4 regions of the Streptomyces sp. NPDC057099 genome follow, and region 3 is predicted to be linked to each of the others. Evidence: riboswitches for the same ligand, from Rfam matches in the RefSeq annotation. Region 3 holds a riboswitch; each other region holds the start of a gene.

Region 1 (5,263 bases), on a different contig from region 3:
CCGTGAGCCGGTCACACCCGGGCACCCCCGCCCCAGCGCACTCACGCCACCGAACCGATCCGCATCCTGATGTCCTCCGGCGACAGCGCCCCCTTGGCCGTCACATGGTCCCCCGACGACTCCCCGCGCAACCGGCGCCCGATCCACGGCACCAGGAACTCGCGCGCCCAGTGGACGTTGTCCCGCCGGACGTCGAGGGTGCCGCGGGGCGGCAGCGGGGGCCACTCCTGCTCGGGGTCGGCCGGCACCTCGAGGCCGAGCACCTGACCCGCCCGGAGCGCCACGCGCGTGTGCCCGTCGGGCGACAGGTGCAGCCGGTCGGCGTCCCAGGCCCGACGGTCCTGGACACTGCGCAGGGACCACAGGTCGAGCACCGGGCAGCCGTACCGGTCGGCGACGGCCCGGACATGCCCGTTGTACGTGGCGATCTTGCCGCGCAGATGCTTGAGCACGGGCACGCCACGGGTGTCGAACCCGGTCGTCACCATCACCGTGCCGGCCACCGCGGTCAGCTGGGCGATGGCCCGTTCGAACCGCTCGGCCACCTCGTCCGGGTCGGTGCCGGGCCGGATGATGTCGTTGCCCCCGGCGCAGAAGGAGACGAGGTCCGGGGCCATGTCTACGGCCCTCGGAAGCTGGTTCGCCACGATCTGGTCGAGGAGTTTTCCGCGTACGGCGAGGTTGGTGTACCGGAAGTCGCCTTCGGGCCTGCGGTCGGCGAGCAGCACGGCGAACCGGTCGGCCCAGCCGACGAACGCCCCGTCGGGGCCGGGATCACCGACGCCCTCGGTGAAGCTGTCCCCCACCGCCACGTACGACCCGATCACTGCTCTGCTGTCACTCTTCGAATCGTCTGCCACAGCAGCTCATGATTCACCCTCGAATGTGACCTACGCGACCGTAGGCAGGGGTTGACGGGCGGTGAGATAAGCCACTCCTAAAGTGTTCGCCAACTCCGGAATAGGCCACCCTTCAGGGATGTTGCGGGGTCAGTCGCCAGACCCGGAAGCCCGTGATCCGGAAGTGGCTCCACACGGTCCGGAAGGCGAAGTGCCCGCTCGTGTACGGCTGCGGGTCGGTGTAGTCGAAGACGAGCCGCCCGTTGTTCCACCAGCGCACCGTCGACCCGTCGGAGACGATCCGGACCCGGTTCGGCTCGCCCGGGACCAGCAGCGGCTCGGTGTAGTCGTAGACCAAGGGGCGCACACCGGCCTGGCCGACGTAACGCCGCAGCCGGGTCGTGGTGTTGTAGTTGGCGCCGAACCCGGCGTAGTACGTCGTCAGGTGGTCGTACTCCTCCAGCGCCCCGCCACGCGGCGTCGCGAAGAGGTCGCCCGGGGAGCGGACGTCGGTCGCGTTCCAGAAGTTGTTGAGGTCCGAGACCCGGTCGTTCACCCCGCCCTCGGAGACGGGCGTGGCGGTGTACTCGAGGACGTACGGCCCTTCGAGGCGACGCCGGAACCAGACGGTCGCTCCGCTCGGCACGTCGATGTCCAGGACGCCGCGGGAGGCGGTGACCGTGCCGCCGCCCTGGAGTTCGGTCGCCCACTGGGCGAGGCCGTGGCAGAAGTCGTCGTGGGCGATCAGGCGGCGGTGACGGGGCGCGGCGTTCGCGGTCGCCGTCGGGGCGAGGGCGGCCAGGGCGGCTCCGGCCGCCAGGGCTCCGAACGTTCTCCGGGTGGTCGGCACGGGACACAGCTCCTTCAGAAAGCGCTTGCACTCACGACGGGATCACTGTGTCCCAACTGCCGCTTCCTGTCGATCCCTTGAGGCCCTTGAGGCGAAAGGCGATCGACGGCCGCACACACCGAAGGCCGGACCCGGGGATCGGGGTCCGGCCTTCGGCCGCGTGTCAGGCAGGTGTCGTGCGATCGGTCAGCCCACGGAGACGCCGTGCGAGCGCAGGTAGGCGACCGGGTCCACGTCCGAGCCGTAGTCGGGCGAGGTGCGGATCTCGAAGTGCAGGTGCGGCCCGGTCACGTTGCCGGTCGCACCGGACAGACCGATCTGCTGCCCGGCCGTCACGGTCTGGCCGGCCGAGACGGAGAGCTGGGACAGGTGGGCGTACTGCGCGTACTTGCCGTCCTCGAGCTGGATGACGACCTGGTTGCCGTACGCGCCGCCCCAGCCGGCGGAGACGACCGTGCCCGCGCCGACGGCCTTGAGCGAGGTGCCGGTCGGGACGACGAAGTCGACACCGGTGTGGTAGCCGCTGGACCACATGCTGCCGGACATGTGGTACGGGGTGCCGACGGCGGCGCCGTCCACCGGGAGGCTGAAGCCGGAGGCCTCGGCGGCCGGCTTGGCGGCGGCCGGCTTCGCGGCGGTGTCGGCCTTGGAGGACGACTCGACGGCGGACGACTTCTCGGCCGACGCCTTCGGCTTCTCGGCCGCCTTCGGCGCGGACGACTGCGTCTTGGGCGCGCTCGCCGCCTTGTCGCCGACCGAGAGCTCGAGACCTGGGTGGATCAGCGACGGGTCGGAGCCGACCACGTCACGGTTGTCGTCGTAGAGCTTCTTCCAGCCGCCGCTGACGTTCTGGTCGTCGGCGATCTTCGCGAGATAGTCGCCGGCCTTCACGGTGTACGTGTGGGCGCCCGTGGCCTTTTCGGCGGCCTTCTTCTCAGCGGCCGGAGCGGACTGGACGGCCTTTTCCGGAGCCGACTGCGGGGTCGCGGCGTGGGCGCCGGCGGCACCCATGAGCGGAAGGGCGAGGGCGGCCCCGCCGGTTCCGGCGACGGCTATGGAGCGGGTGAAACGCTGGGACTTCGGGCGGCGGTGCTTACCCTTCGCGGGCATGGCGGATTCCTCTCCGGCGCCTGCGAGGTGAGCTGTCGGGTGCGGGCTGGAGATGCCCGGCCGCGCCGAAGTGCGGCTGAACCCCAAGCCGTTCCGGGAACCGGAACAGGCGTCGTACCTGTGGGTCCCCCGCTCCTGCCATACACGGGTGAGTGTGTGCGGGCTCCGGGCGGCGGCAGGATTAGGCGTCCGTCCGGATTGGTGTGGAACGTAAGCGACCGAGACGCAATGGGACAAGCTTGCGGTTGCCTGTGAGGGTGTTTTTCTTGACGCGTCGGCACATTTCCCGTCACCGAGCGTGGATTTCCGATCTCTGCTTCCCCTCAATGCCCCTGAATAACGCAAGAATTACGTGAACATGACGACAACACATCGTCACGAATATGACGATGGTCACGCACCCCGACCTCATCTCCTTTACGATCGGGGCACGTTATGCCGAAACACCTGAAGTGCCTTATTCGCCTTATTCGGACAGAACGACTACTTGCGCTTAAGGCGGACGACCGCGGCATCCAGGTCCCCGCGCAGACCGACCCGCAGCCCGTGATGTGCCAGTACGGCCCCTCGGTGAACTTCGCCCGTTTCGAGGCATTCGTACGTTGCTGTCGGGTCGAGGCCCCGCAGCCGGAGCGCCGGAACGGGCTCGCCGTAGCGCTGCGCCTGGAGCCAGGCCAGGACGACGGCCTCGTCGCCGAGGACGTACTGCACCGCGCTCAGGCCGCCCTCCGGGGGCCGCAGCCGGTACAGGTCGCCGCGCTGCACCACGGGCCGGATCTCCTTGTAGAGCCCCACCCACTGCCGCGCCTCGGCGAGCTCCTCCGCCGTCCAGCGCGTGAGGTCGCCGCCCACCCCGAGCACCCCGGCCATGGCACTGACGAACCGGAACCGCAGGGAGCTGGCCCGCTGGTTGAGCATGGCGTTCGGGCTGTCGGTGACCCAGGCGGCCATGACCCGGGCCGGATGGATCTGGCTGAAGCCGTGCTGGATGGCGAGCCGGTCGAGCGGGTCGGTGTTGTCGGAGGTCCACACCTGGTCCGTGCGGCCCAGCACCCCGAGGTCGATCCGGCCGCCGCCGCCCGAGCAGGACTCGAAGGCCACCCCGGGGTGGGCCGCCCGCAGCCGGTCCAGCAGGGCGTACAGGGCGCGGACGTGGTCGACCCAGAGCCGCTGCGGGTAGGGGTCGTCCGGCCACCCGGCGTCGCTGAAGCAGCGGTTGAAGTCCCACTTGACGTAGTCGATCGGCGCGCTGGAGAGCAGCCCGTCGAGCTGCTCCCACAGATACTCCTGGACGTCCTCGCGGGCGAGGTTCAGCACGAGCTGATTGCGGAATTCCGTCCGCTTTCGTCCCGGTTGGTACTGCACCCAGTCGGGGTGCGCGCGGTACAGGTCGCTGTCCGCGTTGACCATCTCCGGCTCGACCCAGATCCCGAACCGCATACCGAGGCCGTGCACATGGTCGGCGAGCGGCTTCAGCCCGCCCGGGAAGCGGTCGGGGTTGGGCGTCCAGTCACCGAGCCCGGCCCGGTCGCTGGTCCGGGACCCGAACCAGCCGTCGTCGACCACGAACAGCTCCACGCCCATGCCGGCGGCCCGCTCGGCGAGCGCCCGCTGCTGCTCCTCGGAGATGTCGAACTCGGTGGCCTCCCAGGAGTTGAACAGCACCGGGCGGTCCCGGTCCGCGTCCGGGACGACGTGGGTCCGCTGGTACGCGTGCCAGGCGCGGCTCGCCCCGCCGAAGCCGCCGTCGCTCCAGAGACCGGCGAAGACGGGGGTCGTGTACGACTCGCCCGTGCCCAGCGTCAGCAGGCCCGAGTCGTCGTACCCGGCCCCGCCGGTGATCTGCACGCGCGCGTCGGGGAGTTGGGCCACCGCCATCCGCCAGGACCCGGACCAGCCCAGGGCGCAGCCGTAGACCTCCCCGCGCTCCTCGGTCGCGTCGGTGTCGAGCGCGACCCACGGCAGATGCTGGTGGGAGGTGTGGCCGCGACGGCTGCCGATGATCTTCTCGCCGTAGGTGAGGGTCGAGCGCGTCAGCCGGGACTCGGCGCCCCAGCGGCCGTGCAGCTGGGACAGCCGCCAGGTGTCGCGGTCGGGCAGGGTCCAGGTGGCGGAGTCGGCGCGCAGCACCTCGACGGACGGTCCGTGGTTCTCCAGGGTCACCCAGCGCTCGACGACATCGGCCGAGGAGCGCATCCGGTAGTGCAGCGTGACGGCGAGGTCGCCGTCGCGGAAGCGGAGCCGCAGCTCGCCGTCCTCGGCGTTCTCGGCGTTCTCGGCGTCATGCCCCTCGTAGGTCCACTCGGTGCCGCGCCGCTCGGCGGTGCGCACGGACAGGGCGGGGCGGGTGAAGCGGGGGCCGCCCTCGACCGGGTACTCCTCGCGTCCGTCGAGCGGAGACTCGAAGGCCCAGTAGTCCGGCAGCGGCCGGACGGCCAGCGCCTCGGCGTCGGCGAGGCCGATC
Region 2 (5,263 bases), on a different contig from region 3:
GCCCACCAGGCGACGGAGGGGGAGGGGCCGGGCATGGGGCCGATGCTAGGAGGCCCCGCGCGCGTTACGGGCAGGGCACGCGCGCGGGGGCCCAAAAACCTGCGAGACCCGTCAGGCCGGCCGCACCACGCTGTGGATCGACGACTCGCCGTCGTAGTAGATCGACTCCTCGCGCACGTACGTGCCGGGCTTCGGAGCGTGGATCATCATGCCGTTGCCGATGTAGATGCCCACGTGGGTGACATCGTCGTAGAAGAAGACCAGGTCACCGGGTTGTGCGTCGGCCAGGGGGACCGTGGTGCCGGCGTTGACCTGGTCGTACGTCGTGCGCGGCAGGGTCACCCCGGCGGCCTTCCAGGCGGCCTGGGTGATGCCGGAGCAGTCGTAGGAGCCGGGGCCGGTGGCGCCCCAGACGTACGGCTTGCCGATCTGGGCGCGGGCGAAGGCGAGCGCCTTGTCGGCCTTGGTGGCGTACGAGGAGTCGGGCGCCGTGGACGACGAGGACGAACCCGCCGAGGAGGAACCGCCGCCCTGCTGCTGGGCGGCCTCCCGCTCCTGTTCCCGCTCCTTCTGCTGCTCGGCCTGCTGCCGGGCCAGCTCGGCGGCCTTGCGGGCGGCCTCCTGCTGCTTCTCCTTCTCGATCGCCGCGAGCCGCGCCTTCTCCTCGGCGGTCAGCTTCGACAGCAGCTCGCGCGCGTCGGCGAGCTTCCTCTGGACGGTCGCCTTGGCCGTCTTCAGGTCGCCCTGTGACTCGGTGAGCGTCTCGAGGCTCTCGGTGGCCTCCTGACGCTTCTCCATCGTCTCTGACTGCTGGGTGATGTAGTCGTCGACCGCCACCTTCTGACGGCCGGTCATCCGGTCCATCAGCTGGGTCTGGTCGAAGTAGTCCTGCGGGGTGTCCGCGAGCAGGAACGTGGCGGTGTCCGGGGCGGAGGCGCCGGTGCGGTACTGGGCGGCGGCGAAGGTGCCCAGCTCCTCCCGCGCCTCGTTGAGCTTCTGGGTGCGCTGGGCGACGTCGTCGAGGAGGGTGTCGACACGCTTGCGCTGCTTGGCGGTCTTCTCCTTGGCCCCGTTGTACTTCTCGGTCGCGGACCCCGCCTGGCGGTAGAGGTCGTCGACCTTCTTCTCGACTTCCTCGAGACTGGGCTTGTCGTCGGCCTCGGGGGCGGCGTTGGCCGACTGGGACAGCAGGGCCACGGAGGTGAGGGCCGCCGTTGCGAGGGCGGGGGTCCGTATGCCTGCCACGCGCGAACCCGTAGGACGCGACTTGCGGTGCGACGCCAAGGGAGGCGACTCCTTCCATGCTCCGCCTACCGGGTTAGCTGTCGGGTTCGGGCGGGTGCTTCGGAAGGGTTGCCCTACGGCCTTCTCCGGAAAGGGAGTCGGGCCGATTCACCCCGGGGTCTCGGTGGGTCCCCGGCTCTGGCTGCCGCTGCGGCACGCCGGACTCGGCGGAGGCCACGCGGCCCGGCGACGTTCGCCGGTGGGGGTCGTGTGACCTCCTCGCACGGTAGCCAACTCGTGTGGTCCTTGTGAAGGTTGATGGGTGATATGCCCGATACATTTCCGTGACCTTGCTCATGAACGTCGCCGAGAGTGATCAATCGAGGGGGGTTGGTCATCATTCGCGCGCAATTGTGAAGGCCGTAGCGGCCTGTGTTCGCATGGCCCTGGAGGGTGACAGGGGGGTCGTTTCGGCGATGTTCTCAGGGCGGCGGCGGGCTGTCAGTGGGGCGCCCTAGACTCGGAGAGCGATGAGCAGCCTCTTTGACGACAGCTTCCTGGCGGACCTCCAGGCCCAGCGGGGCCCAGCGGACGAGCCCCCGCCGCCGCCCGAGGACGAACACGGACCGGAGCACGTTCCGGACGATCTGTTCGGCGGGAAGTTCGACGTGCCGCCGGACCGCGACGCCTACTACCGGGACGGCGCCGCGCGCCCGCCGGTGGACGCCGCCGCGCTCCTGGAGGGGCTGAACGACAACCAGCGCGCCGCCGTCGTGCACTCCGGCTCCCCGCTGCTCATCGTGGCCGGCGCCGGCTCCGGCAAGACCCGCGTGCTCACGCACCGCATCGCCCACCTGCTCGCCGAGCGGAGCGTCCACCCGGGCCAGATCCTCGCCATCACCTTCACCAACAAGGCCGCCGGCGAGATGAAGGAGCGCGTCGAGCAGCTCGTCGGCCCGCGCGCGAACGCCATGTGGGTGATGACGTTCCACAGCGCCTGCGTGCGCATCCTGCGCCGGGAGAGCAAGAGGCTCGGCTTCACGTCGAGCTTCTCGATCTACGACGCCGCCGACTCCAAGCGCCTGATGGCCCTGGTCTGCCGCGACCTGGACCTCGACCCCAAGCGCTTCCCGCCGAAGTCCTTCAGCGCCAAGATCAGCAACCTGAAGAACGAGCTGATCGACGAGGAGGACTTCGCCGCCCAGGCCGCCGACGGCTTCGAGAAGACCCTCGCCCAGGCCTACGCGATGTACCAGTCGCGGCTGCGCGAGGCGAACGCCCTCGACTTCGACGACCTGATCATGACGACGGTCAACCTGCTGCGCGCCTTCCCGGACGTCGCCGAGCACTACCACCGCCGCTTCCGCCACGTCCTCGTGGACGAGTACCAGGACACCAACCACGCCCAGTACTCCCTCGTCCGGGAGCTCGTGGGCACCTCCGAGCACCCCGTCGACGTACCGCCCAGCGCCGACGACCTGCCGCCCGCCGAGCTGTGCGTGGTGGGTGACGCCGACCAGTCGATCTACGCCTTCCGCGGCGCGACGATCCGCAACATCCTCCAGTTCGAGGAGGACTACCCGGACGCGACGACGATCCTGCTCGAGCAGAACTACCGCTCCACGCAGACGATCCTGAGCGCGGCCAACGCGGTCATCGAGCGCAACGAGTCCCGCCGCCCCAAGAACCTGTGGACCAACGCGGGCACGGGCGCGCAGATCACCGGCTACGTCGCCGACACCGAGCACGACGAGGCGCAGTTCGTCGCCGACGAGATAGACCGTCTCACCGACGCGGGCGAGGCGAAGGCGGGCGACGTCGCCGTCTTCTACCGCACCAACGCCCAGTCCCGTGTCTTCGAAGAGATCTTCATCCGCGTCGGCCTGCCCTACAAGGTCGTCGGCGGCGTCCGCTTCTACGAGCGCAAGGAGGTCCGGGACGTCCTGGCCTACCTGCGCGTGCTGGCCAACCCGGAGGACTCGGTGCCGCTGCGCCGGATCCTCAACGTGCCCAAGCGGGGCATCGGCGACCGCGCCGAGGCGATGATCGACGCCCTCTCCCAGCGGGAGAAGATCAGCTTCCCGCAGGCGCTGAAGCGCGTCGACGAGGCGTACGGCATGGCCGCGCGCTCCACCAACGCCGTCAAGCGGTTCAACACGCTGATGGAGGACCTCCGTACGGTCGTCGAGTCCGGCGCCGGCCCCGCCACCGTGCTGGAGGCCATCCTGGAGCGCACGGGATACCTCGCCGAACTGCAGGCCTCCACCGACCCGCAGGACGAGACCCGGATCGAGAACCTCCAGGAACTCGCCGCCGTCGCCATGGAGTTCGAGCAGGAGCGCGGCGAGGACGAGCAAGGAACCCTGGCCGACTTCCTGGAGAAGGTCGCGCTGGTCGCCGACTCCGACCAGATCCCCGACGAGGAGGACGGCGACGGCGTCATCACCCTGATGACCCTGCACACCGCCAAGGGCCTGGAGTTCCCGGTCGTCTTCCTGACCGGCATGGAGGACGGCGTCTTCCCGCACATGCGCGCCCTCGGCCAGACCAAGGAACTGGAGGAGGAGCGGCGCCTGGCGTACGTGGGCATCACGCGCGCGCGGGAACGGCTCTATCTGACGCGCTCCACCCTGCGCAGCGCCTGGGGTCAGCCGTCCTACAACCCGCCCTCCCGGTTCCTGGAGGAGATCCCGCCGACCCACCTGGAGTGGAAGCGGACCGGTGCGACCGCACCCGCGTCCTCCGGGCCGGTCTCCGCCGTGGCGGCCTCGCTGTCGTCGTCCCGTTCGCGTTCCTCGGCGTCGGGCGCCTCCGGTTTCGCCACGCGCCGCACCGCCGAGAAGCCGGTCGTGTCACTGGCGGTCGGGGACCGGGTCACACACGACCAGTTCGGGCTCGGCACCGTCGTGGCGGTCAAGGGCACGGGCGCGAACGCCGAGGCGACGATCGACTTCGGGGACAAGCCGAAGCGGCTGCTGCTGCGGTACGCGCCGGTGGAGAAGCTGTAGCCCGGTGCGGCGGTAGCCCTGTGAGGCGGTAGTCCTGTGAGGTGAGCCTCCGCCGGCCGGACCGGCGGGGGCTGCCGAGACGTTACGTCGGGTCGACGCCGTGGCTGCGCAGCCACGGCAGCGGGTCGATCGGCGAGCCGCCGGCCGGACGCACCTCGAAGTGCAGATGAGGGCCGGTCGAGTTGCCGGAGTTGCCCGAGCGCGCGATCGGATCGCCGGCCTTCACGGACGTACCGGAGGGGACCGTGTACGTGGAGAGGTGGCAGTACCACGTCTCCGTGCCGTCCTTCGCGGTCAGGATCAGCATGTTGCCGTACGCGCTGTTCCACTGGGTGCGGACGGTGCCGTCGGTCGCGGCCATCACGGTCGTGCCGTACGAGACGGGGAAGTCGATGCCGGTGTGCAGGGACATCCAGTTGATGCCGGACTGGCCGTACTGGGCGCTGAGTCCGTGGCGGGCGACCGGCACGGCGAACTTCGGGCGCAGCCGCTCCTTGCGGGCCGCTTCCTCCGCCGCCCGCTTCCGCTCGGCCGCCTGCTGAGCCTTGAGGTCGATACGTTCCTGCGTACGGCTGGCCCGGTCGGCGAAGTCGTCCGCGCCGGCGGAGAGGCTCTGCAGCTGTGTGTCCAGCTTGTTGTTGGCGGCGGCCGGCTTCACCGGCTGCGCGTCCGCCGCGGTGGTCTGCGCTTCCGCGGCGCTGTCCTCGGTGAGGCTGCCGACGGACGCGGCGGCGATCCCGGCGACGCCCATCACGCACGCCGAGGGCACCGCGATGGTCATCAGCGCCGAGCGCTTGGGGGGCGTGCGGCGGCGGGAACGAGACCCGGCGCGCGAGGCCGCCCGTGCGGCGGTGCGCGGGCCGACCTCTTCCTGGCCGTCCAGGAGCGGGGCGACGGTGGGCAGTTCGCCGGTGGCGGCAGGCTCGCCGCCGTCCGCGGCGGGGTCGTCGTAGGGCGCCCCGGTGGCCTCGTCGTAGCCGAGCTGCTCGAACGTCGCCGTCTCTTGCTGGTGGAAGGCGTCCGTGTGCTGC
Region 3 (5,263 bases):
GGCGGCGCGTTCCACGCGATGACGGCCCTCTACGACACGATGCGCTACGTCACCTGCGACGTGGAGACGGTCTGCCTGGGCCAGGCCGGGGCGGCCGCCACGGTGCTGCTGGCGGCCGGCACGCCGGGCAAGCGGTCCATGCTGCCGGACGCGCGCCTGGTGATCCATCAGCCTTCCCTGCCCGAGCCGGTCCAGGGACAGGCCAGTGATCTGGCGATCCAGGCCGACGAGCTGCTGCGGATCCGGACCCGCATGGAGGAGATGCTCGCGCTGCACACGGGCCGCACCCGGGAGCAGGTGAGCGAGGACATCGAGCGGGACAAGATCCTCACCGCCCGGGAGGCGGTGGAGTACGGCCTGGTGGACCGGATCGTCCCCGACCGCAAGGCCACCATGGCCGCGCCGACCGGAAGGTGAGCCGCCGGTGCTGCCGCCCGAACTGCCGCCGCTGCCCGCCCTGACCCGTGCGGAGGCGGAGCTGATCGACCGTTATCTGGAGGTCGTGGACCTGCTCGGCCGCGTCAATCCGGCGCTGCACGGCGACACCTACCGCGGACTGCGCGCCGCCCAGGCCCTGGTCGGCAAGGCGACCGCGCTGCGTGACGCGCTGGCCCTGATGCACCAGCGGGGCGAGACGGAGCTGCACGCCGACACACTGGCCCGGGCGCTGCGGGTGCTGGACGGCGAGCGCCGCACCGCCCGCGTCACCCTGCCCCCGGAGTCCGTCGGTTGACGCGGAGCCGGCCGATCCATCGGCCCGGACGCGCGCTCTGTCGACGTGGCGTCCGGGCTTGAGTCGAAACGGGCCAAACGACGTACCGCTGTTCGGAGTAGACGGGACACCAATTTTTGGACCGTCACGGTTGCGCGACGCGCACGCCGGAGGAGCGGAATTAGACATTCCGTCGCTGGTCCGGCGGTGCGCGGCGTGGTGGACACCCGGTCGAACACAGACGTGTCCACCCGAACGGGTGAGTGGTGAGTAACAACACAAATCCCCGGTTCCGTTGGGATTTCATGACAACCATCAGTCAAGATCCCTGACTGACGACAAGACCCCGCCACAGCGGCGGGGCGATCCGGGCGGACGCCGAGTCCTGCCGCCGCCTGGATGACCGGTCGACAGGAGTGGATCGGCAGGAGTGGAGGACCCAAGCACGACGGGTCGCCGGGACGGTCACGCCATGACCGGAACCGAGCAGCCCTTGGGGTGAAGCCGCGTCAGCGGCCGGGCAACTTCGCCAGCCCGAATCCGACAGGTCATCCTTCACAGGCGGCTGACGAAGGGTTGCGCATGACTGCGCTCAATCGTGTCCCGTCGCTCATGGTCCGGGCCGGTACGGCCTCGGCCCTCACCATCGCCGCCGTGGGCGGCTCGATCGTGGCCCCCGGCCTCTCCTCCGAGGCATCGGCAGCCACGTCGGCGACCAAGGCACTCCAGATAGCGGCCTCGAAGAAGGGATCGCCCTACAAGTACGGCGCCACCGGCCCGCACCGGTTCGACTGCTCGGGCCTCACGCTGTACTCGTTCAAGAAGGTCGGCAAGAAGCTGCCGCGCACTGCCGCCCAGCAGTACAACAAGACCCGCCACATCTCCGCCCAGAACCGCAAGGCGGGAGACCTGGTGTTCTTCCACTCGGGCCGGAACGTGTACCACGTGGGTATCTACGCGGGTAAGAACAAGCTCTGGCACGCCCCGAAGAGCGGGGACGTGGTGCGGCTGCAGAAGATCTGGACCAAGAGTGTCTGGTACGGGCGCGTGAAGTGATCCCACGGGCGTGCGGCGCTGCCTGAGACGCGCCGCCGCACGCCCACGGCGGCTGCGCGGTGGGGCTACGGCTCCTGCTGTCCCGCCGCCGTCATGGGCTGGGCCGGGACGGTCCAGGGAAGTTCGACGGAGATGGTCTTGCCGCCCTCGCGGGTGGGGCGGATCCTGAGCCTGCCGCCGCATTCGGCGGTCAGCCAGCGGATGATGACCAGGCCGCGGCCGTTGTCCTGCTGGACGGCGGCGGGGAGCCGTCTGGGGAGCCGTGGGTGGCTGTCCGTGACACCGATGCGCAGCCGTTCGTCGCGGTCCAGGGCGACGTCCACCGTGAACGTGGGCGACTGCCCGAAGGTGTGCTGGACGGCGTTGGTGGCGAGCTCGGAGATGATCAGCCGGACGGTGTCGGACACCTCCGTGTACGCCGGCAGGCCCCACTCCGCCAGCGTGTCCACCACGTAGGCACGCGCTGCGGAGACCGAGGCGGGATCGCTCGGCAGAGTGACGGATGATTCCAAATGGTCTGCCATGGCGACGTCGTCCCTTTCCCACGGGACCGCAGCCCGACACGGAGCGGACGGTTCGAGTACGGTCCCGGACTGGTGCTTCGCCGCCAGAGTGCCACCAGAACACCCGCGAAGGGCGGCGATCCACCAAGATATGCATATATCTGTCGCCCAAAGCGGTGAACTCTACGACGCGAGACCGTATTCGGGTGGCTCGGAAGGAGTAAGGAGAAGCCCATGCAGCACGGTCCCGCGGTGCGCCGCCGGAAACTGGGCGCCGAACTGCGCGCGCTGCGCACCTCGGCGGGTCTCACCAGCGGTGAGGCCGCCCGGCTGGTGGGCTGGCACCAGTCCAAGGTCAGCCGGATCGAGACGGGCACGAGCGGGGTGAAACCGGCCGATGTGCGGTTACTTCTCGACACCTACGGTGTGACGGACTCCCAACTTCGCGAACTGCTCCTGGTGTTGGCGGAATCCGACGACGGGAGCGGCCGGCACCACTGGTGGCACGCCTACCGCGGGGTGCTGCCGCCGACCTACCGGGACTTCATCAGCCTGGAGTCGCAGGCCACCGCCATGCGCACGCTGGAGACCACCGTCGTCCCGGGGCTGCTCCAGACGCCCGAGTACGCGCGCGCGGTGACGAAGGCCGCGGTGGAGGGGCTGTCGGAGGACCGGCTCGACACGCTGGTCGAGGTGCGACTGGCCCGGCAGGACGTGCTGCGCGCGGATCCGCCGCTGGAGCTGAGCGCCGTCCTGGACGAGGCCGTGCTGCGGCGGGAGGTGGGCGGGCCCGGGGTCATGTCCCGGCAGCTGGAACGCCTGGTCGAGGCCGCACGCTTGCCCCAAGTGCGGCTCCAGGTACTGCCGTTCGCCGCCGGAGCACACATCGGTGTTACCGGCCCTTTCGTTGTCTTCTCATTTTCGAGCACTTCTGATCTGAACGTGGTTGTTCTCGACCACTTGACGAGTAGCCTCTACCTCGAACGGAAAGAAGACCTCCAGGCCTACACGGAGGCCTTCAACGCCCTTCAGATCCACGCCCTTTCGCCCGAGGACTCGTTGGATTACATCGCCGGGACAGCCGCCGGCGCGTAAGGAGGCACCATGCGTGCACTGCCTCGTCATGTCCCCTCAAGCATCGAACTGCACGGTGTGCGGTGGTTGCGCAGCAGCTACAGCACCGGCGCGAACAACTGCGTCGAGACCGCGTGTCCGGACACCCCGCCCTGGGCCGGACTGCTCGCCGTGCGCGACTCCAAGGACCCGGCCGGGCCCGCGCTGCTCTTCTCATCGAGGAGCTGGGCGGAGTTCACGGCCGCGGTCGACCACATCTGACCGTTTCTGATCAGTCCGTCATCGTGTGACGCACGGCCGTGTCACGCCGACTCATGGCCGCGTCTCGCCGATCAGCCGTACAGCGCGTTCGATCTGTTCCCCGGTCAGGTCCGCGCGGGCGGTCAGCCTGAGTCGCGAGATGCCGTCGGGCACGGAAGGAGGACGGAAGCAGCCCACGGCCAGGCCCGCCGCGCGGCACTCGGCCGCCCAGCGCACGGCGTCCTCGGGAGAGGGCGCACGCACCGAGACCACCGCGGCGTCCGGACGTACCGCTTCCAGACCCGCGGCGGTCAGGCGTGCGTGCAGTTCGCCCGCCACCGCGCGGGCCCGTGCCGCCCGCTCCGGCTCGCGGCGCAGCAGCCGCAGGGCCGACAGGGCCGCCCCCGCCGCCGCGGGGGCGAGTCCCGTGTCGAAGATGAACGTCCGTGCCGCGTTGACCAGGTGGTCGATCACCCGGGCGGGGCCGAGGACGGCTCCGCCCTGGCTGCCGAGCGACTTGGACAGCGTGACCGTGACGACGACGTCGTCGGCGCCCGCGAGCCCCGCCGCGTGCGGGCCGCCCCGGCCGCCGTCCCCGAGGACGCCCAGGCCGTGGGCGTCGTCGACCACCAGCCCGGCGCCGTGCTCCCGGCAAGCCGCGGCGAGGGCCGCGAGCGGGGCCGCGTCGCCGTCGACCGAGAAGACCGTGTCGGACACGGCGATCGCGGCGCCCTCGTGTGCCGAGAGTGCCTTGCGGACGGCGTCCGGCTCGGCGTGCGCCACCACCTGGGTCGTGCCGCGGGCCAGCCGGCAGCCGTCGATGAGCGAGGCATGGTTGCCCGCGTCGGAGACGATCAGAGAGCCGTGCGGGGCCAGCGCGGTGACCGCCGCGAGGTTGGCCGCGTAGCCGGAGGAGAAGACGAGGGCCGCCTCGGCACCGCAGAATTCGGCCAGTTCCCGTTCCAGTTCCGCGTGCAGTTCGGTGCTGCCGGTGACGAGCCGGGAGCCGGTGGAACCGCCGCCCCAGACCCGCGCGGCACGGGCCGCGCCCTCGGTGACCTCGGGGTGCCGGGCCAGCCCCAGGTAGTCGTTGCTCGCCAGATCGAGGAGCGGTGAGGCTGCCGGACGGGGGCGCAGAGTCCGTACGAGTCCGGCGCGGCGGCGCACCCGCGCCTGCTCGTCGATCCAGCCGAACGCCATGGGTGGTCCTCCGGGAGAATTTGTAGGCAGTGCACAGACACTAGCGGGACCACCAGCAGGTCAGTATGTGGCAATACCCACACGTCGAAGCGACTCTGTTGTACGAACTCTCCTTGGCCCGGAGCGGGTCCGTAGGACAGGATCGGCTCTCATGGACCTGCTGAACACGCTGGTGGACAAGGGGCTTCGGCGCGAGCTGCCGACCCGCGAAGAGGCACTCGCCGTCCTGGCGACGTCCGACGACGACCTGCTCGATGTGGTGGCCGCGGCCGGGAAGGTGCGCCGGCACTGGTTCGGCCGACGGGTGAAACTCAACTATCTCGTCAACCTGAAGTCCGGCCTGTGCCCCGAGGACTGCTCCTACTGTTCGCAGCGGCTCGGCTCCCAGGCCGGGATCCTGAAGTACACCTGGCTCAAACCCGACCAGGCCTCCGACGCGGCGGCGGCCGGTGTGGCCGGGGGTGCCAAGCGCGTGTGC
Region 4 (5,263 bases), on a different contig from region 3:
GGCCTGGCCGACGAACTCCAACTGGTCCTCGCCCCGCTCTTCGTGGGCGACCCGAAGGCCCCCCGCCTCTTCGGGCCCGGCGGCTACCAGGGCGGCCGGCTCCGGCTGCTGGAGACGCGGCGGATCGAGGACGTCGTCCTCATGCGCTACGAACCCACCGCCCCGGGCAGCGGCCCCCTCGCCACCGCCGCCGACCACCACTGGCTGGCCCTCGCCTGCGAACTGGCGGACCTCTGCCCGCCGTCGGACACGGCGTTCAGCGTGGGCGCGGTGGTGGTCGCGGCCGACGGCACGGAACTGGCCCGCGGCCACTCCCGCGAGGGCGGCGACCCTCTCGCGCACGCCGAGGAGGCGGCCCTGGCGAAGCTCGACCCGTCCGACCCGCGACTCGCCACCGCCACGGTCTACAGCAGCCTGGAGCCCTGCGCCCGCCGCGCCTCCCGCCCCGCACCCTGCGCCCGGCTGCTCCTCGACGCGGGCGTCCGCCGAGTGGTCACCGCCTGGCACGAGCCGGACACCTTCGTCCAGGACGCCGACGGCAGCGGAGTCCTGGCGGCCGGCGGGGCGATGGTCGTCGCCCTCCCGGAACACGAGCAGCGGGCCAAAGCCCCGAACCGTCACCTGCTCTAGGGGACGGATTCCGCTGCTGAGCATGAGGTGGTCAAGAGTGGTCCCGCGGATGGCGTACACTGGAATCACAACGACGCGGGGTGGAGCAGCTCGGTAGCTCGCTGGGCTCATAACCCAGAGGTCGCAGGTTCAAATCCTGTCCCCGCTACTGAAGGCCGAGGGCCGGAATCCGAAAGGGTTCCGGCCCTCGGTGTTTTCCGGTTTCCGTGCCGCCGTTACTGCCAGTGAGTGAAGCGCGCCGCTCCGCATAGCAACTGACATGCCGTCAATACCCGGTCGTCACTTACGGAGCGGGTAACTCGCCCGATTTACGCCGGTCATGGCAGGTAAGTCCGCACGAAAAAGGTTAATGATCAAGTGGAATCGCTGGAATCCACTCCCCGGGTCTATTAACGTTCGATAACGCAGCGCGGTCGTCCCAGCCGTCACAGAAGGCGGCTCCGTGCGCACGCGCCGAATCCCGAAAGGGAACCGGGGAACCACCACTTGGGGTGAATCGGGCGTAAACCACCGTGGAAGCACGGCCGGTATACGCGCGTAGGAGACCTTCCTGCTCCGAACCCGTCAGCTAACCCGGTAGGCGAGAAGGAAGGAAAGGAGTACGCCCACGTGGCGTCCAACCGGCCTGCCCCCGCGGCCCCGTTCGCGCGGAACCAGCGCGACACCGAGACTTTCGGCTACGGCGGTCAGCGCACCGACGAGGGCCCGTTCCAGGAGTGGAACCCCACCGAGGAATCCATCCGTCCCGTCCGTGGCCGGCATCGCGTCACCAAGCAGCGCGGCGGAGGTCTCGCCCGCAGCTCCACCGTCCTGGGCGTCGGCGTCATAGCCGCCGTGGGCGCGGGCGGCATGGCCAGCGCCCAGACCGGCAAGCCGCCGGTCTCCATCTCCGTGCCGGACCTGCCCTCGGTGGGTTCCCTCATCTCGGACGACGACACCCCCGCGGGCTCCTCGACTCCGCTCAGCGGTCTCGGCAAGGCCACGGCGGACACCGAGGAGAACTCCTCCGGCGCCGGCGAGGCGCTGCGCGCCCGGATCATGGCCCAGGTCGAGTACCAGCAGGACCAGATCGACACCAAGGCCGCGCAGGACGCCGCCGACGCCGCCGAGAAGGCGGCCGCGGAAGCCGTGGCCAAGGCGGAGAAGGAAGCCAAGGACAAGGCCGCCGAGGCCAAGCGGAAGGCGGAGGAGGAGGCCAAGAAGAAGGCCGAGGCCGAGCGTCTCGCCGCCCTCGCCAAGCAGTTCACGCTGCCGACCTCCGCGTACACCCTCACCTCGACCTTCGGTCAGGCCGGCGCCTACTGGTCCTCCGGCTACCACACGGGTCTCGACTTCGCCGCCCCCACGGGCACGCCGATCAAGGCGGTGCACAGCGGCACCATCACCGAGGCGGGCTGGAACGGCTCGTACGGCTACAAGACGGTCCTCACCCTCGATGACGGCACGGAGATCTGGTACGCGCACCAGTCCTCCATCGGCGTCAGCGTCGGCCAGAAGGTCAGCACGGGCGATGTCATCGGCCGTGTCGGCGCCACCGGCAACGTCACCGGCGCCCACCTGCACCTCGAGGTGCACTCCGGTGGCTCCAGCAGCGGGATCGACCCGATGGCGTGGCTGCGGGGCAAGGGACTGAACCCGTAAGCGGCGCAAGCCAGTCGAAGCACCGGCGGCCCTGACGACGACCCCCCGACGTCAGGGCCGCCGGTTTTCGGTGTGTGCGGGGGCGTTTACAGGACCTTTGCGTCTGTCCTGGAATGAGCCGCTCCGGCATGGCCGTTGACGAGGAGCATGACTTCTCTTCGCAAGCTCGGCTCCTCCGACCTCGAAATCTTCCCGCTCGCCCTCGGTGGCAACGTCTTCGGCTGGACCGCCGACGAGGCGCAGTCGTTCGCCGTGCTCGACGCGTACACCGCCGCCGGCGGCAACTTCGTCGACACCGCCGACGTGTACTCGGCGTGGGTCGACGGCAACCAGGGCGGCGAGTCCGAGACCGTCCTCGGCAAGTGGCTCGAGGTGCGCGGCAATCGAGCCGATGTCGTCGTCGCCACCAAGGTCAGCCAGCACCCCGAGTTCCAGGGCCTGTCCGCCGCCAACATCAAGGCCGCCGCCGACGCCTCGCTGCGCCGGCTGCGCACCGACTACATCGACCTCTACTACACCCACTTCGACCAGCCCGATGTGCCGGTGGAGGAGATCATCGGGGCGCTCGACGAGCTGGTGAAGGCCGGGAAGGTGCGGCACATAGCCGCCTCCAACATCTCGGCGGAGCGGCTGCGGGCCTCCCTGGAGTTCTCCGACCGCGAGGGCCTCGCCCGGTATGTCGCCCTCCAGCCCCACTACAACCTGGTCTCCCGCGACACCTACGAGGGTGAGCTCCTGGACCTCGCCGAGCGCTCCGGCCTGGCGGCCGTCCCGTACTACGCGCTCGCGTCCGGCTTCCTCACCGGCAAGTACCGGCCCGGTACGACCGTCGACAGCGCGCGGGCCGGCGGCGCCGCCAAGCACCTGGAGACCGACCGTGGCCTCCGCGTCCTCGCCGCCCTCGACGAGATCGCCACGGCCCACGACGTCCCCGTCGCCACGGTCGCCCTGTCCTGGCTCGCCGCGCAGCCGACGGTGGCAGCGCCGATCGCCTCCGCCCGCACGGTGGAGCAACTGCCGGCACTGGTCGGAGTCGGGGACCTCACCCTGACCGAGACGGAGATCGACCGCCTGACGGAGGCTTCGGCCTGAGCGGCCGCTGCGGCGGGTGAGGCGGGGTTTCGTCCTGCTCGCTGAGCACGCTCGCCGAGCAGGACGACCAGGGGGGCAGCGCCTCGGCACGCGCTGCCGGGACGGGCCCGGGCCTGTGCGGTGGGGCTTCGGCTGGGGTGCTTGGCCTGGGGCTGGTGGTCGGCCCGGCTGTTGTTTGCCTGCGGCTGCGGCTTGACTGCCGTCGCACGCGCCGCCGGTGGGTGGCGCCCGGCCCCGGACCGGCGGCTGACCGGCTGACGAACACACCGGACTGGTGGCCGACGACCCGGCCTTCGTTGCCCGCGGCTGCGGGCCGATCGCCGGGCACGCGCCGCCGAGACCGGTCCGTGCGGCGGCGCCACGGCCTCGGCGCCCGGTACCGGACCAGAGCAGAGGGCGACCGTACCGGGCCGGAGGGCGACCGCACCGGACCGGTCCACGACCGGCCTCCTTGCCCGCGGCTGTCGGCGGCGCCTCGGCTACGAGCGGTACGGGTTGTACGCCGGGTACGGCGTCGTCGAGGCAGGGTAGGGCGTCGTCGGGTAGCCGTAGCCATAGCCGTACGACCCTGTCGGGTGGCCGTAGCCGTATGCCCCGTGGACCGGCCAGGGCGGTGCCGCCACCGGTACGGGAGGGGCCGTGATCCGGGCCGCGTGGTCCAGGGCGGGGCGGGCCGCATCGCGGCGGCGCCACAGTTCCTCCAGGAGCTCCCGTTCTCGTACGACGAAGTCGGGCCCGGCGCGGCCGAGGCGGCCCCGGTGCCGCAGGAACGCCAGGGAGGTCGCGTAGGCCTCGTACTGGGCCACCGCCCGAGCCGCGGGCTTCCCCGCGTGGCGGCGGGCGTACTGGCGGGCGATGCGCCGGGCCCGCATCGAGCCGAGCGCGTACGGCTCGGCGGGGGTCAGCCAGCCGGCGACGGCGTACGGGGGCAGCTCCGCCCGTACGGTCTTCAGCTCCCGCTGCCGGGTCCAGATCACCAGCCACGTCAGCAGCCCGAAGATGGGCACCATGAACGCCGCGTACACGGCGAAGAACCCGTACTCGCCGAACGCCGACGAGCCGTTCCACATCGCGTGCATGCCCATCGCGAGCAGCAGCCCGGAGAGCGGGAAGGCGATGCGGCGGAGGCGCCGGCCTTCCGCCGCGAGCGCGGCGATGCCGAAGCCGATGCCCGTGAGGACCGTGAAGAGCGGGTGCGCGAACGGCGACATGACGATCCGCACGAAGAAGGTCGCCGCTGTGACGGAGGCGATGCCGCTGTGCCCGGCGAGCTGGTCGGTGCCGAAGGCGATGCCCAGATAGAGGATGTTCTCCGTGAACGCGAAGCCGGTGGCCGTGACGCCGGCTATGACGACTCCGTCGACGATGCCGGTGAAGTCACGCCGCCGGAAGAGGAAGACCAGTAAAACGGCCGCCGCCTTGGCCGACTCCTCGACCACCGGCGCGATGACGGTCGCGCCGAGCGTGTCCGCTCTCGTCGGGTCCGCGGTCGCCGTCGCTATCCACTGGGTCGCGAAGCTGTTGGCGACGATCGCTATCAACGCCGCCGCGCAGGCGCCCCAGGCGAAGGCGAAGAGCAGGTTCCGCCAGGGGCCCGGTGCGACCCGGTCCAGCCAGCGGAAGGCGGCTATGAGGAGGGGGACCGGGAGGACGGCCAGCCCGAGCCCCACCAGGAACCCCTCCGTGCCGGTCTCCTCGCGGACCAGGGCGAGGATGACGAGCCCGGAGATCACGAGGAGCGTGGACAGCGCGCCGTAGCGCACCCAGGCGCGCTGCCACCAGTGGGCGTGCCGCAGAGGGCCGACGGACGCGCCGGCGAAGGGCGCGCCGTCGGGCGGACCGCTGGGGTACGACGGATGTGGGGGGCAGGTGGCCACGGCATTGACCCTAACGACGGATG

What was found. Region 3 has a riboswitch for cyclic di-AMP ahead of ACFT4A_RS00835 (C40 family peptidase). Riboswitches for the same ligand answer to the same signal wherever they lie in the genome.
Region 1: it holds a riboswitch for cyclic di-AMP, as region 3 does, so the genes downstream of both, ACFT4A_RS05920 (peptidoglycan DD-metalloendopeptidase family protein) here and ACFT4A_RS00835 (C40 family peptidase) in region 3, are expected to answer to the same signal.
Region 2: it holds a riboswitch for cyclic di-AMP, as region 3 does, so the genes downstream of both, ACFT4A_RS41345 (NlpC/P60 family protein) here and ACFT4A_RS00835 (C40 family peptidase) in region 3, are expected to answer to the same signal.
Region 4: it holds a riboswitch for cyclic di-AMP, as region 3 does, so the genes downstream of both, ACFT4A_RS25835 (M23 family metallopeptidase) here and ACFT4A_RS00835 (C40 family peptidase) in region 3, are expected to answer to the same signal.

Annotation. Positions count from the first base shown of each region.
Region 1 is NZ_JBHUTX010000003.1:278,222-283,484, reverse strand. Features, by position in the region: gene ACFT4A_RS05935 (TetR/AcrR family transcriptional regulator) at 1-6, shown strand, start outside; gene ACFT4A_RS05930 (SGNH/GDSL hydrolase family protein) at 42-827, opposite strand; gene ACFT4A_RS05925 (DUF6250 domain-containing protein) at 973-1,689, opposite strand; gene ACFT4A_RS05920 (peptidoglycan DD-metalloendopeptidase family protein) at 1,876-2,799, opposite strand; cyclic di-AMP (ydaO/yuaA leader) riboswitch at 2,804-2,960, opposite strand; gene ACFT4A_RS05915 (alpha-galactosidase) at 3,283-5,263, opposite strand, start outside.
Region 2 is NZ_JBHUTX010000082.1:1,645-6,907, forward strand. Features, by position in the region: gene ACFT4A_RS41340 (hypothetical protein) at 1-35, opposite strand, end outside; gene ACFT4A_RS41345 (NlpC/P60 family protein) at 112-1,284, opposite strand; cyclic di-AMP (ydaO/yuaA leader) riboswitch at 1,293-1,450, opposite strand; gene pcrA (DNA helicase PcrA) at 1,755-4,232, shown strand; gene ACFT4A_RS41355 (M23 family metallopeptidase) at 4,315-5,263, opposite strand, start outside.
Region 3 is NZ_JBHUTX010000001.1:172,985-178,247, reverse strand. Features, by position in the region: gene ACFT4A_RS00845 (ATP-dependent Clp protease proteolytic subunit) at 1-417, shown strand, start outside; gene ACFT4A_RS00840 (hypothetical protein) at 425-733, shown strand; cyclic di-AMP (ydaO/yuaA leader) riboswitch at 1,079-1,291, shown strand; gene ACFT4A_RS00835 (C40 family peptidase) at 1,295-1,768, shown strand; gene ACFT4A_RS00830 (ATP-binding protein) at 1,834-2,292, opposite strand; gene ACFT4A_RS00825 (helix-turn-helix domain-containing protein) at 2,506-3,366, shown strand; gene ACFT4A_RS00820 (DUF397 domain-containing protein) at 3,376-3,606, shown strand; gene ACFT4A_RS00815 (8-amino-7-oxononanoate synthase) at 3,658-4,785, opposite strand; gene bioB (biotin synthase BioB) at 4,937-5,263, shown strand, end outside.
Region 4 is NZ_JBHUTX010000023.1:86,729-91,991, forward strand. Features, by position in the region: gene ACFT4A_RS25825 (dihydrofolate reductase family protein) at 1-630, shown strand, start outside; tRNA gene ACFT4A_RS25830 (tRNA-Met) at 705-778, shown strand; cyclic di-AMP (ydaO/yuaA leader) riboswitch at 1,072-1,228, shown strand; gene ACFT4A_RS25835 (M23 family metallopeptidase) at 1,240-2,271, shown strand; gene ACFT4A_RS25840 (aldo/keto reductase) at 2,419-3,363, shown strand; gene ACFT4A_RS25845 (PrsW family intramembrane metalloprotease) at 3,843-5,240, opposite strand.